Regions from separate parts of the Paenibacillus sp. FW126-R14 genome, predicted to be linked through region 1. Evidence: riboswitches for the same ligand, from Rfam matches in the RefSeq annotation. Region 1 holds a riboswitch; each other region holds the start of a gene.
What was found. Region 1 has a riboswitch for cyclic di-GMP ahead of AC3WRW_RS04860 (hypothetical protein). Riboswitches for the same ligand answer to the same signal wherever they lie in the genome.
Positions count from the first base shown of each region.

Region 1 (4,955 bases):
TTGTCGGCTTCAGTTTCGTAAAACTACCGGTCTTATTCATGCTGCTCAATATGTTAAACGGTCTGTGCCGCTCGTTCTACGAGCCGGTTTCGCAAGCTTTGATGGCGGATCTGACAGAACCGGCCAAACGGCTAAGCGTTTTTTCGATGAGATACATGGCCATTAATGTCGGTGTAGCTGTCGGTCCTTTGTTAGGTGCCTTTTTTGCTACGATGGACGGGTCTCTGCCATTCCTGCTAACTGGAATTGTTTATTTGATCTATGCGGTTACGCTATACGTTCTCCTCATCGTTTTTGGCATTAAGCAGATCGAAGGAGAGAAGAAACAACCGGTTACGTTCGCCTCCGCATTGCGTGTCATCCGCAGCGATGTCACGTTTCGCTACTACATCCTTGGCGGGATCATCGGGGCGATCGGATACTCGCAGGTCATGGTGACTCTTTCGCAGTATTTGGAGCAAAGTTTCACCGATGGCGTCAAAATGTTCGCAGTCCTTATGAGTGTTAATGCGATTGTGGTCATTGCTTTACAAATACCGCTTACTCGAATTTCCAATAAGTATACGCCGCTTGCCGCCATTATTTTTGGCAATTTGATGTTTGCTTTAGGAGATGTGGGTTTTGCGTTCTCGCATTCGCTGATTCCGATGATTGTATCGATGGGGATCTTCACGCTTGGCGAAATTTTAAATTATCCCGCGGCGAACATGCTGATTGACAAGCTAGCTCCCGAGCATATGCGAGGCACATATTTTGGCGCTCAAACCTTAACGAATGTCGGCCATTTCATGGGACCGTGGATAGGCGGGTTTTTGCTTGTAGCTTACGGCGGAAGCGTTTTGTATCTGATCATGGCTGTTGTGGTCATGGCAGGGTCGCTATTCTATTGGAAAGGCGCCATCAATCTACAAAACTTCCTGAAAAATTCGTCGAAAAAAGAAATTACTTGATAAAAATGGCGAAATTAGTACTATAGAACTATACGATTTCAAAACAACTTCCCTTATTCTTGATAGTGTAGATATTTTCATGTAAATAAACTTTACAACACATCACGACATGGCAAAACTGACGAAAGTCAGCGACGCAAAGCTATAGGGGCTACCTTGTTCTGGAACGAACTTGTTGCCAGCCAGCTGCCGAACGATTGGGCATTCACCTTCGAACCCCCTCCGATCGGTACACAATGGTGGGGTTTTTCTCTATCATAGCGCTAATTAAACATGAACAAAAAGGAGGACCAGACAGCATGCAGTCCGAACTACATGAAGAGCAGAAAGTAATTTCGCTTTGCGGCAATCATGTTGCCCGTTTGGTACCATCCACGGATGGACCAAAGCTACTGATCAATTTGGAAGAATACGCGCTTAACGAAGCTTGTTGGGATGTCGAAATGTTTCATGGCAGAAGCAACAGCATCTTAATCTTCTACTGGAAAGGCGAAGTAAAACTTTCAGTGAAAATGCCGCCGATGCCCCAAATTGAAGCATTTATGACAAGACTTTATCAAATCTTGACTTCCAAATTAAGAACAGTTCAGCCTATATAGGCGAGCTGTTTTTTTTTATTCGTGGACAGTTTCTAATTGTTAAAGAGCGTTAATTCAATAATGTGAGATGTCACATTATCTACGCACAAATAAACTTCTTTGCAGACTGTTGAAAAATAATTTAATGCGATTGAGTTGATTAATTGGTCGGAGTATAGCCAATTCGGATAGTGATGCAGATATTTCTTATCAGAGTATAGTAGTTTTATATGATTCCATATTTCGTCGAATTCTTGAATGTGAATTGGATTTATCGCATCTTCGTAGCTAGTCTTAACAGACTTATTATTAAATCTTACATACTTATAATCACCCGAAGAGGTATGTTCACCATGAAATTGGTATAAATCTAAAACGAAGGGATTAATCCTTTTTTCACTCAACAACAAAGTAAAGAGTTCCTTCGATGTAGGTTTAAGATTTTCTAATCTTAGTTCAACGGGAATTCTCTTAGACGTTACGACATGAATATTTTGAAAATGGCAAAGCAAATTTCTGAGTGCATCATCATTTAGATCGATATGTGTAAGTGGAATTATAATACACATTTCCGGTGCTCGAAAAATAAACGGTGCAATATAGTATTGTGCAATGGGGGATATTACATTACTCGCGCTGTCCAGCGGTGGAATAGCTTGAAAATGAGTGTCTTCTAGCCGTGAATACGCCGTTCTAGTTAAATTTTCAATAAAATTTTTATCCATATCTTCAAAGTGGCACATATAAATTATCTCCTTAACTCGATCTAGCTGTGGGGCTCCGACAACCTTAACAACTAAGGAAAGGGATAAAATCTATTATATACCAATTTTGTAATGGGTAAAATCTTTACCCTTGCAGTTACGTAAATAGAGGATGATTAGTTCACTATATGAACTGATCACCTCTATTTTTTATTTGTGATTTCCATTTCATCTATCTAGCTCAGCATGTTTATGTTTGCTTCTCCAAGTGAAGGTATAAGAAATTTATGATCAATAGGCGATGACATCACGATTAGAATCGTGTAGGTCCCGTATTTATCACATTGATTTCCGAACTCCTCGAGAGCTCGTGTGGAATCGCTTACTACTTTCAATAAGTAGTTGTGTTCTCCACTTATACGGTAACATTCGACGACATCGGGAGTCGAGCGGCAGAAATCAAGGAATGCGTTACAATCCCTTGTATGGAACAAAATGTAGGCAGCAGCATGTTTTCCAATTTTTTCAGGGGAAATGATGGTGCGATACTCGCTGATGATCCCTTTTTCCTCCATGCGCCTAACTCTTTCCGTTACTGCGGGTTGTGATAAACCGACACATTTTCCTAGCTCCGTCATAGAAATTCTCGCTTGGCTTTGAAGGTGGAAAAGGATTTGCTTATCCACATGATCCATTGGAATCGACTCCTTTAAATTTAAGGTATTTCTTATAAACTAACTTGTAATTCATCGTAAAATGACTCATTTAACTTAGTTGCCTTATGTAATCGATATAACTTATTTTATATAATAAGCTTACAATAGTAAAGCGATTTAAGCTTTAACTATTCCGAAAGGATGAAAAATGTTGAGTATGCTGCATTCAAATAAAATTAATCCAGCATGTTTACCAGGTCGCATCGATGAAGTAATCGATCGAACACTTGCAGACAAGCGACTGGTCGGAGCTGTCATTAAAGTGGCGATTGATGGGGTACTGGTTTATAGCCGAGCTGCTGGTCATGCCGACCGCGAGACGAACCAGCCCATGCAAGAAGACGCTTTATTCCGGCTTGCCTCGGTTACTAAGCCTATCGTTTCAACGGCTGCTCTAGTGTTAGTTGCGCAAGGTCGCCTACAGCTGGATGACCGCGTTGATCGCTACCTTCCAGAGTTTCGGCCACGTCTTCAAAACGGCGAGTTCGCGACTCTGACGATTCGTCAATTGATGACGCATACCGCAGGTCTGACTTACCGCTTTTTTCAAGAAGAAAATGGTTCTTATCAGCGGGCAGGCGTATCGGATGGCATGGATCAGCCCGGTATCACGTTGGAAGAGAACCTGCGCAGGCTGGCTTCTGTACCGCTACTCTATACACCAGGCACCGAGTGGAAATACTCGATCGCAACAGATGTGCTGGGAGCAGTAATTGCAAAAGTTACAGAAACACCGCTTGGCGAGGCCATACACTCGCTGGTGACAAAGCCGCTTGGTATGAGCGACACCGGTTTTACTGCAGCCTGCCCAGAGCGGCTTGCCACTGTCTATGCCAATGAATTTCCGGAGCCACGGCCTCTCCAAGATCCCGACAGCATTGCCTTTATAGAGGGCACGGCGGGCTTCCGGCTTGCCCCTGGCAGGGCACTTGACGACACTGCCTATCCTTCTGGGGGAGCCGGCATGGTCGGCAGTGCAGGGGACTTTTTGCAACTGCTGGAAACATTGCGCAAGGGAGGAGCACCCCTGCTGCCGGAGTCTATGGTGCGCGAAATGACTAGTAACCAGATTGGTAATCTGGAGATGGCTTTTTGGCCAGGACGAGGCTTTGGCTTAGGTTTTACACTGCTGAAGGATCCTGTCGCCGCCAATACTCCGGAATCCCCTGGTACATGGCGCATGGGCGGCACCTATGGTCATTCGTGGTTCGTCGATCCTGTGCAGCGGCTCAGCGTCGTGGCGTTCACCAATACCGCACTTGAAGGCATGTCGGGTCAGTTTACAGTTGACCTTTGTGAAGCCATCTATGACAGTAACAAGAAATAAAGAACGAAAACAAGAGCCTTGGTCCGGGATGAATCGGCTGAGGCTCTCCTATTTGGCGATTAATGGCTTTGCATTGGACCATATAATCTACAAGTTATTAGAGAGAGGTGCTACTGAAATGAGCCAAAACACAACTTCTGCCACACAGAGTGTCACCAGCATTACCTCTTCTGAACGTCTTCCATGGGCTGGATTACTCGCTCTTGCAATGACGGGATTTATCTGCGTACTTACCGAAACGATTCCAGCCGGCTTGTTACTCCAAATCGGGGAGGGGCTTGGAGTTTCGGAGGCTCTTGCGGGTCAACTTGTCACTTTGTACGCCATCGGCTCACTATTGGCCGCAATTCCCCTGACCTCTGCAACGCGCGGATGGCGGCGGCGCCCCCTGCTGCTAATGTGTATTCTAGGTTTTCTCGTATTCAACACCGTCACCATGCTTTCTTCCAACTATACACTGACGCTGGCAGCCCGGTTCTTCGCGGGCGTATCCGCTGGTGTCTTATGGGGGATGATAGCAGGCTATGCCCGGCGGATGGCAGCGGAGTCACTCAAGGGAAGAGCTATGGCGGTGGCGATGGTCGGTACGCCTCTCGCCTTGGCACTCGGTGTGCCTGCTGGAACACTTCTCGGTGCCCTTGTCGGCTGGCGTTCTGTCTTCGGGATTATGTCGCTTCTGG
Region 1 covers NZ_JBYTBS010000005.1:52,578-57,532, forward strand. The annotation lists gene AC3WRW_RS04855 (MDR family MFS transporter) at 1-950, shown strand, start outside; cyclic di-GMP riboswitch class I at 1,052-1,144, shown strand; gene AC3WRW_RS04860 (hypothetical protein) at 1,250-1,549, shown strand; gene AC3WRW_RS04865 (hypothetical protein) at 1,582-2,253, opposite strand; gene AC3WRW_RS04870 (Lrp/AsnC family transcriptional regulator) at 2,469-2,927, opposite strand; gene AC3WRW_RS04875 (serine hydrolase domain-containing protein) at 3,106-4,275, shown strand; gene AC3WRW_RS04880 (MFS transporter) at 4,394-4,955, shown strand, end outside.

Region 2 (4,955 bases), on a different contig from region 1:
AATCATTCATTTATTAAAGTAAGTCATTTTAAAGAAAAACCTACGGAAGAGTATGCCCAACATTTGATTGCACAAAATGCACTTTGGAATTGCGGGGTTTTTGCTTTTAAGTTGGATTATTTGATTTCCTTATTAATAGAAAAAGGAATGCCTATTCAATATGAAGAGCTTCTAAAGCAATATGGGAAATTGGAAAAAATAAGTTTTGATTACGAAGTAGTTGAGAAAGCGAATCATATCGTTACTCTTCCCTATGAAGGGTATTGGAAAGATCTTGGTACTTGGAACACTTTAACTGAAGAAATGGCAACGAATGTAATGGGTAAAGGAATTATGAGTAAAGATTCATCAAATACCCATATTGTTAACGAGCTGGATATTCCGGTTACTGTCCTAGGACTTTCAAATGTAGTAGTCGCAGCAAGTGCAGATGGTATTCTCGTCACAGAGAAAGGCGCTAGCCCTCGGATTAAGGAGCTGCTAGGTAATTATGATGAGAGGCCTATGTTCGAGGAGAGGCGTTGGGGTTGGTATAAGGTTTTAGACTATGCGCGGTACTCCCCAGGACATGAAGTATTAACAAAAAGAATCTGTATATTATCCGGTAGAAATTCCAGTTATCAAATCCATTTTAAACGAAGCGAAGTTTGGAACTTTACGAAAGGTGAAGGCGAAATTGTTATCAATGATCGCTTGATTCCTGTCAAAGCGGGAGATGTCTGGCATATCCCAGTTGGTACCAAGCATGCCGTTAGAGGGATTTCAGATCTGGAATTTATTGAGGTACAAACTGGAAGTGAATTAGTTGAAGAGGATATTACCCGTCTGTTAATGACTTGGGGTGAGATTCAAGATCATTGTTTAAGTAGATTATAATCGCTTTACGGGCTTGATAAATAGGAAGAGCAAGGAGGTGATTCAACTCATGAAGCGCTGGAAATCTTTAAAACCTTGGAAAAAGTGGTTAGTAGGGATCAGCAGTTTAATTGTTGGAATTTTTCTGACTGCTTCCATCGTAGTTTATTATCAAATTAAGTCCATACGTGTTGAGGATATTCTGCAGAGACATCAAACACTTGGCAATGAGCAGCATGAATCAGCAAAGGATGGGAGCCAAGTATCTCCTTCATCCTCAAGTGAGCCAGCTCTTCCTTCTTTGCTGAATGCCCCTTTAGACAAAGCCAATCAGTTTGCAAACAAACCAATAAAGACGCAGGATGCTTTAGATGCAGCAGCAATTTTATTGAAATCCGGTTTGAGTTTGAAAGAGGTTTACTACCTCACTGGCGAGGCGAAAAGCGATTTATCTAATGATGAAAAACAGAAAATTCGCGACTTGCTCCTCTCTAAACTTACTAATGATGAGATAGAAGCCCTTCGATCCATAACCAAACAATATGGCAAGGCTCTGCACATCCTTGATCCTGATTACCCAATTGAACTCATAGGAATTGAGGACCCGGAAGAGCGAAAAAAAATAGCAAAAGAGCTTCAGGATAAGAAAAAGTCGAATCAAAGTCAGCAAGTAGTTCAGCAACCGAAAGGGGAATCGACTCCAAAAGACTCCTCTCCGGAAGCAACGCCAGATCCTACACCAGATCCTACACTTATAGAAACCTACAACTCCAAACTAGATGCGCTAAAAAATACATGCCAAAGCAACATCAGCTCTCTTGTCTCCAGCGTAGTAAATGCGAAGAAAGGCAATAAAGATATAGGCCTTAAAGAACTGCAAAGCACGTTTATGCAAAAATTTGTGGATGCGGAGTCTAAGTGTGACTCTGGCTTTAATGCAATCCTTTCGGATGCGGGGAAAGCTGGGGTAGGCTCTGGCGAGATTGATGGCTGGAAGCAATCCTATGCATCTATGAAGCAAGCGGCGCAAAACAGTGCAATTGGTCAGATCGAAAAAGCTCTTTCAAACAAGTAGTTCCACCGACCCGTTTATAAATCCAAATAATGGTTCGGACGGCTCATGCTACATCTGTATTGTTTGCTAAAATAATCCTATAAACGACAATCACATAAATCGTAAGACAATGGCAAAATTGATGAAAGTCAGTGACGCAAAGCTACAGGGACTAAACTGGGAAAAGAACCGGTATGTCAGCCAGCTGCCGATTACGGCCTCCGTCTGATTCTTATGTGGGACAAACCTTTGGGAGGTAGAGAAGAATATGTTTTGGTTAACCATGTTGACTATTCTTTGGATTGTGGGGTGTATTTTTTATGTTAGTATATTTGCAGTTGCTAAACAAGCAGATCAGATGGCTGAGGCTATGTTTGCAAATGAGTTTCCTCAAAACACAGTTTCCAGTACTTATTGTATGACAGACGATGTTCAGCGTTTTGAAAAAGGTCATGAAAGTATTGGACAGGTTTGTTTATCATAATTCGATTGATTAAAGCACCTATAGGGTGCTTTTTTTATGTTTAAAAGGCATGCAGGCATTAGCGACTACAAGTACTTTATTATGAGATAAATACATACCACCCAGAACGGGATCATAATAAGCAGTCCCCATAAACAACCTTTAAACATCAAAAAGCGATTGTTTTTGTTTTCGTTCATTCCATTGATCAAAATGCCGCACCTCATTTGCGCGCTATAAGCAGCTATTTTTTAGTAGATAAGAAAGTATAAGTTTTATACTTTTGCTTCGCATCTACCTTGACAAACGCGCCCGTCCTGAAAGGACGACGAAGTCGTTTATCCTTGATTCTCATCGATGCTCTTATATCCCTGCAAAGTTAGCGCTATGTTTTGAGAAAAAATGTGAACTTATAACCTTTGATGTACCGCGGCATGTTGGATAGTTAGTTATTGCTTAGTATTTGGATAAAAACAGTGCCAAAAAATTGTTACAACCAAATTAATATACGAGGTGTGGATCAAATGAAAGTGAAAAATCGGTTCAAGGCCGCAGCAGGATTATCTTTAGCATTATTCATGGGAATGAGTACCGGGGCATCCGCCGCGCAAGCTCCTGTTGATGTGGATGTGTATCAAGTACCTATGCATTTCACTTTTGACGGCAAAGAGTATGCGCCGCCGGAAGGTCAGACGGGGTTTATTTATGAAGGCAGTACGTATGTCCCGATCAGGTTCATTTCTTACTCCCTGGATAAAGCGGTGAAATGGGATGCGGATACTTACACAGTTACGATTTCCGAACCTAAGGAAACAGACAAAATTAATATCAAAGAGTACAAGCTCAACACGCAGGTTTATTCGAAAAGTAATGAGAAGAAGCCAGACAAAGCGAATTTGGCAGCCAGCAAGTTGAATGTTTATAAAGAGAAGATTTCATATGTATTTGATGGGGTTGCGAAAAATCCGCCTGAGGATTTGCCAGGTTACATTGTCGATGGCAGCCTTTATGTGCCTATTCGCTTTTTCTCTGAGTCTGTTGGCAAAACGATTCATTGGGACCCTGAAACTTACACGGTTTCAGCCGTTAGTTCTTCGGATAAGAAGGCTCCTGAGGTGAAAGTGCCGGAGACTCCTAAACCTGAGCCGACAGCTCCAGCAGTAGGAGGCGGCGGTGCCGTTGGTGGTGGAGGAGCGGGTGGCGGAGCTTCCACGAAGCCTTCTTTTGACTCGATTAATAACGAAACAGTAGCTCAACTGCTGAAGCTCCAAACGAAAAGTCATGATGAACTTACGCGGCTATTGGATCAATATAAAGCTACCAAAGATGAAAGTTTACGTGATGAGGCCAATCTAAAAATCGCACAAACAAATGAGGCATTCAATCAGCTTATGAACGATTTCGAGACAAAGCTAAAGAATAATGAGTATGATACAAGCATTGTCGATACCTACAGGGGACTGTATGAAAAAAAGAAAGCGGATGAAGAAGCGAAAGTAAAAGCGGAAATCAAACCCAACTAATTCATAACCGGAAGCCTCCATAAACGGATAGCTTCCGGTTTATTTTCGCCTATTTTCTGCGAATCATTCACCAACTAGGCATTCACACACATACTGTGTATTAGGCTATAAACTACTACCACAAGAATGTGAGTGATTCCTGAAATGACGAAACTTGAAAATGAAGAATTTCGTCCGCCTGTAGGCGGTTCACATGGCGGAGGCATCGGACATGGCGGACTGGGAGGCCCAGGGCCAGGGCACTTTGGTCATGGTCCCGGAATCGGGCATGGACCGGGATTTGGTCCGGAATTTGTGGGTCCTGGAGTCGGCGGCGTAGATTTTCTCCCTTGGGCTGTAGCCCCTCTGATATGGAGCACAACTCAACCTTATTATTCGTATCCTTACCCGTATCCGTATCCATATCCATATCCATATTCTTACTATCCATATCCCCCTGGCTATCCAGGCATTTAATAAGTTGTAAAAACCTGTTCTGAAAAACCGAGAAACTCCCTTTAGAAAAGGGTTCTCGGTTTTTTTGCTATTCTAGTACAACGGCATGTAGGGGATTGTTTGATGCCTTCCCCCGGTCAAAGGTAAAGAATATACACCTATTCTAAAAATTGGATGCCTATAAATGGAAGAAATCCTTCTTTATAATAAATTGAGTAAGTAAGGTTTGAGAAGGGGGGCGAGAACGCATATACAGGATCTTCTTTGTAAGCGCATCATATCTACAGATGATGGACAAACAGTTGTAAAAAAGGTATTAAAAAAGGTATAGCGGAGGTAAATTCTATGTCCAATCAGTTTGGCAAACAAAAAAAGAAAGCGTTATCATTTTTGTTGAGCGGTACTCTACTTTCCACGATATTGATGCCGGGGATGGCTTTTGCCGATGCAGACGGAGTGAGTAAGGCCAGCGCCGCCGAAATCAGCTCCATGCCCATCCAAATCAAAAATTTAAAGACGGAGCAAGCTGTAAATCCGCTGGGGCTGGATACGTTAAAGCCACGATTAAGCTGGCAGTTGGAATCAAGCGCTCGCTCGCAGAAACAGACAGCTTACCAAGTGCTGG
Region 2 covers NZ_JBYTBS010000034.1:5,079-10,033, forward strand. The annotation lists gene AC3WRW_RS20215 (sugar phosphate nucleotidyltransferase) at 1-876, shown strand, start outside; gene AC3WRW_RS20220 (hypothetical protein) at 926-1,930, shown strand; cyclic di-GMP riboswitch class I at 2,032-2,122, shown strand; gene AC3WRW_RS20225 (hypothetical protein) at 2,178-2,393, shown strand; gene AC3WRW_RS20230 (copper amine oxidase N-terminal domain-containing protein) at 2,897-3,895, shown strand; gene AC3WRW_RS20235 (hypothetical protein) at 4,040-4,351, shown strand; gene AC3WRW_RS20240 (family 78 glycoside hydrolase catalytic domain) at 4,676-4,955, shown strand, end outside.
Region 2: another riboswitch for cyclic di-GMP. It lies ahead of AC3WRW_RS20225 (hypothetical protein); the one in region 1 lies ahead of AC3WRW_RS04860 (hypothetical protein).

Region 3 (4,955 bases), on a different contig from region 1:
CCCGTTTAGAACAGTTTCCAAACGATGCAAAGTCAAGCCGATCCGGTGATCCGTAATCCGGCTTTGCGGGAAGTTGTACGTGCGAATTCGCTCCGAACGGTCTCCCGTTCCAACCTTGCTCTTGCGCTCGCCCGCGTATTTCGCTTCCTCTTCCTCGCGCATCTTATCCGAAATCCGCGCGCGCAGTACGCGAAGCGCTTGCTCCTTATTGGAGTTTTGCGATTTGCCGTCCTGACACGTCGCAACGATGCCCGTAGGCACATGCGTTACGCGAACCGCTGATTTCGTCGTGTTAACGGACTGACCGCCTGCTCCGCTGGAGCAGAACGTATCTACGCGAATATCCGCATCATGAATGACAATCTCAACATCTTCCGCTTCCGGCATCACAACAACCGTGGACGTTGATGTATGAATACGTCCGCCTGATTCTGTTACTGGAATACGCTGTACACGGTGCGCTCCGCTCTCAAACTTCAGCTTGCTATAAGCGCCTTTGCCCGTAATCATGAAAATAATCTCTTTGAACCCGCCCAAATCATTGACGGAAGCATCGAGAATTTCCGTTTTCCACCCTTGCCCGTCCGCATAACGCGTATACATCCGGTACAAGTCGCCTGCGAACAGCGCAGCTTCATCGCCGCCTGCCGCTCCGCGAATTTCAACGATGACGTTCTTATCGTCATTCGGGTCTTTTGGCATCATGAGCACTCTAAGCTGTTCTTCTAGATTAGCAGACTGTTCGCTTAGCTCTTCGATCTCCATTTTCACCATTTCACGCATTTCATCGTCCAGCTTCTCGTTCTGCATCGCTTTCGCGTCTGCCAGCTGCTCGGTCACGCTCTTATATTCATTATAAGCATCGTAGGCTTCCTGAAGATCAGATTGTTCCTTCGAATACTCTCTAAGCTTCTTCGTGTCACTCGTTACATCCGGGTCACACAGCAGTTCGCTTAATTTCTCATAGCGGTCCACAATGGACTGAAGTCGATCCAACATAACGGATCACTCCTTTCTTTATTTTTTATGGTTTACACATTAAATCTGAAATGCATAACGTCGCCGTCATTCACCACGTACTCTTTGCCTTCCAGGCGCACTTGGCCTTTTTCCTTCGCGCCATTCATGGAGCCGGCCGTTACCAAATCCGTATAAGACACAACTTCGGCACGAATAAATCCGCGCTCGAAATCCGTGTGAATCACGCCAGCCGCTTGAGGAGCTTTCGTTCCTTTGCGGATCGTCCAAGCTCTTACTTCCTGCACCCCGGCCGTAAAATACGTATATAAGCCAAGCTTGCGATAAGCTGCTTTAATCAATCTATTCAAGCCGGACTCTTGAAGTCCCAACTCTTCCAGGAACATCGCTTTTTCTTCGTCCTCGAGTTCAGCAATCTCGGACTCTACCTTCGCGCTGATCGAAACAACTTCGTTGTTTTCTTTCGCCGCGTACTCCTGAACGATTTTGACGAACGGATTCTCATCCGCTGTTGCCACTTCATCTTCACTCACGTTTGCCGCATAAAGCACAGGCTTCATGGTCAGCAAATGAAGATCGCGTACAAGCAGCTTCTCATCGTCGCTTAAATCAATGCTGCGCGCCGGCAGATCGTTATAGAGAGCTTCCTTGATGCGTTCCAGACACTCAACCTCGGCTACAACCTTCTTGTCGCCGCCTTTCAGGTTTTTGCGGGAGCGCTCGATCTTCTTCTCTACGGATTCAATGTCAGCCAAAATCAATTCGAGATTAATCGTCTCGATATCGCCAATCGGATCCACTTTACCGGATACGTGGGTAATATTATCATCCTCAAAACAACGGACAACATGCACGATCGCATCCACTTCACGAATGTGAGCCAAAAATTTATTTCCAAGCCCTTCGCCTTTGCTCGCACCCTTTACCAAACCCGCAATATCAACGAATTCAAAGGCTGTCGGGACAATGCTTTTAGGGACAATCATCTCTACCAGCTTGTGCAATCTCTCGTCCGGTACTTCAACTACCCCGACATTCGGATCTATCGTACAGAACGGATAGTTCGCAGATTCTGCCCCCGCCTGTGTAATTGCATTAAACAATGTCGATTTTCCTACGTTCGGTAGACCGACGATACCTGCTTTCAAAGCCATTGTAGTTACAACTCCTTAATTTTCGAAAATCATCCTTCTTATTATATAGTACTTGGAACGCAAAAAAAAGCCTGAAGGCTACTGATTAGCCGCAGACTTTTTTTCCAGCGCTTTTTTCGTTTCATTTTCCCGCTTCTGGACGAAGTAGGTTTCGATCTGATTTTTTAAAATAAAGCCGCGCAGCGCGTTCGTTTTCTGTTCCGGTATGGCGGTAAAGCTTGCCCCGTAGTAATAGCCTTCATTCGTTTTTTCCTGCCGGACAATTTCCATTGTACATGGCACCAAAAAGCCCAAAATCAACTCCACTTCAAGCTGGGAATGCTTTTGTATGACCTTTTCAAGCATAGCATTCTCATTGATTGTGAAACCTAGGCCGTTGACGGATATATTTTTGATAGAGAACCGGATTGGATCATCGAATTGATGCTTATTTCGCTTATTTTTGTCTTGAAGTCCGAAAAGCAGCCCCTCATTCTTCACATCCACGCGAGGGAACTCCCTTTTCTCCGTAAACTTCCTGCGGTTTTCAGGCGGATTCAGGACAATGAGAGAGCCCTGCTCCTTGGCCACGACCGTTGTCTCCATGACAAACAGCCCGGACCTCGTATACACGGTCATTTTACATTTATCGCCCAGCGCAAAATTATCATATTCCGGCAGCTCCACCTCGATAATATCGCCGAGCGCATAAGTAAGCACGCCTGTGGCTACGAAATCGTCCTTGCTCAGCATCGCCTTGCTTTCAATCATGACTTCAGCATCGTACCCTTCTTTGCTGCCGTAAAACTTCATAGCTTTCTGCCTGCTCGCCATTTTGTTCATCAACACCTTCCTCCGTGCTCCGTATATAAAAAATAGACTGCCCCTTTACCGCGGGAACAGCCTATTACCTCAACCCAAAAAAGCATCGATTTTCGGTAACCAGGCTGTCATAGTTCCATGGAACGGTAGACCCTCAGCTTTGCGTCCTTGCCTTTCGGCAAGTTTGCCATTATCGAACCCTGCAAATGAAATTTATACATATCTCGTTCTTTATGGTCTAAAAGACCTACGTTATCTCTCATTATACGGATGGCTGATCTTATTATCAACTAAATCCCTTGCATACGGATTGTATTTGTTGTATGAATGTTAAAAGAATTACATATCCACAACTTTTTAAGTTATACACATTGTTATCCACAGGTTGTTAACAACGAATATTTGTTCGATTCTTTGTACACATGTGGATAAGATTATTTTTAGCGAGGTGTCCCCCTGTGGATGAACATAATGAGCATAATGAACATATTCTCTGGATGAAAGCAGCTATTGAAGAAGCACGCAAAGCCGAAGCCATTCGCGAGGTGCCCATCGGCGCCGTTGTTGTCCATCAAGGTCAAATTATCGGCCGCGGCTACAATCTTCGCGAAACCACGCTGGATCCTCTGGCTCATGCTGAAATGATTGCCATTAAGCAGGCTAGCGAGCACCTGCAAGCTTGGCGTTTGCTCGATTGCAAGCTCTACGTCACGCTGGAGCCTTGTCCGATGTGTGCGGGAGCCATCGTCCAAGCGCGGGTTCCGCAGGTGATCTACGGTACGACCGATCCCAAAGCCGGCTGCGCGGGAACGCTGATGAACCTGCTGCAGGAGGACCGGTTCAATCACCGGGTCGATGTGGTCAGCGGCGTGCTGCAGGCGGAGTGCGCTACTATGCTGACGCAGTTTTTCCGCAAGCTGCGGGGGAAGGAGTAGGCGCTCCCGCGAGAATATTTTTTAGCGGCACTAGATTTACACGCTGCCGCCCAAAAGGTTGCACCGCACAAGGCTTCGTGCTATCATAATCCTTGCTATGCGCCCGTAGCTCAGCAGGATAGAGCAACAGTTTCCTAAACTGTAGGCCGGATGTTCGAATCATCTCGGGCGCGTTTGCTTAGAAATCCGCGGTAGGTCAACGTTTAGCTAACATTGAGCTCAGCGGAAGGAGAACGTAAGGCATACAGTCTGTACACGAAAATTTGCGGAACTATATGCCGGAAATTCACCGTTTAAATACCCGTTTCATGTGACCCTTTACGGAATAACGTAAGGGGGTTTTCGTTATGAGTAATGTTGATCCGCGGAAAGGTAAATCAATCGCTAGTGGATGCCGAAATGTGGACGTAGTGCCTTCGTATGGTCTTGAAAGTGCGTTCCATTTGTTTTGATGTTGCTAAGAAGGCGGAGGGCATGCGCGAGAGAACGTTGGGGAGTTATGTATTATACTGGGGTTATTTTCGCGAATGGATCGGTCAAACTTGTCCACAACTAGTGGATATTGGCGCGATCACAACCGAAGTTGTCCGCGATTACGTTAGATTTATGAGCACTAAGCTTAGACGCGATATAGAGGACGCTCCCAACTTGTCGCCTTACACTATTGCGTTTCAGCTGCGAGATTTGAGGACCATATTTAACTTTTTGTTTTTGGCACGTGAAAAGAAGTTCATATCAATCCAGTCAAGAACGTTAAACAGCCGTGCTTTGATCACAAAGAGTAAGCGACGCTCAGTCCGGATCAGCTTAAACAGTTACTTGCGGCAATTGATACAAGCACGTTTGCTGGGTTTCGCGATAGGACATGCCTACTTCTGATTGCAGACGGCGGTTTTCGTATACTCGAGGCACTACGCTTTGAACTCTTCGCGGCCGCATTATCGCAGGCGACCGTCACAATGAGTGCGTGCGGTAACCTCGAAAATGGCGGCATTATACGCGAATAATGCGGGGAAATCGTGAGGATTGGCGACTTTGCTTCGCGCGTAGTATGTACGAGCTACGTGAAATTAACTAATAAAATACA
Region 3 covers NZ_JBYTBS010000010.1:148,047-153,001, forward strand. The annotation lists gene prfA (peptide chain release factor 1) at 1-999, opposite strand, end outside; gene ychF (redox-regulated ATPase YchF) at 1,032-2,132, opposite strand; gene AC3WRW_RS10020 (PilZ domain-containing protein) at 2,211-2,954, opposite strand; cyclic di-GMP riboswitch class I at 3,046-3,132, opposite strand; gene tadA (tRNA adenosine(34) deaminase TadA) at 3,392-3,868, shown strand; tRNA gene AC3WRW_RS10030 (tRNA-Arg) at 3,968-4,041, shown strand.
Region 3: another riboswitch for cyclic di-GMP. It lies ahead of AC3WRW_RS10020 (PilZ domain-containing protein); the one in region 1 lies ahead of AC3WRW_RS04860 (hypothetical protein).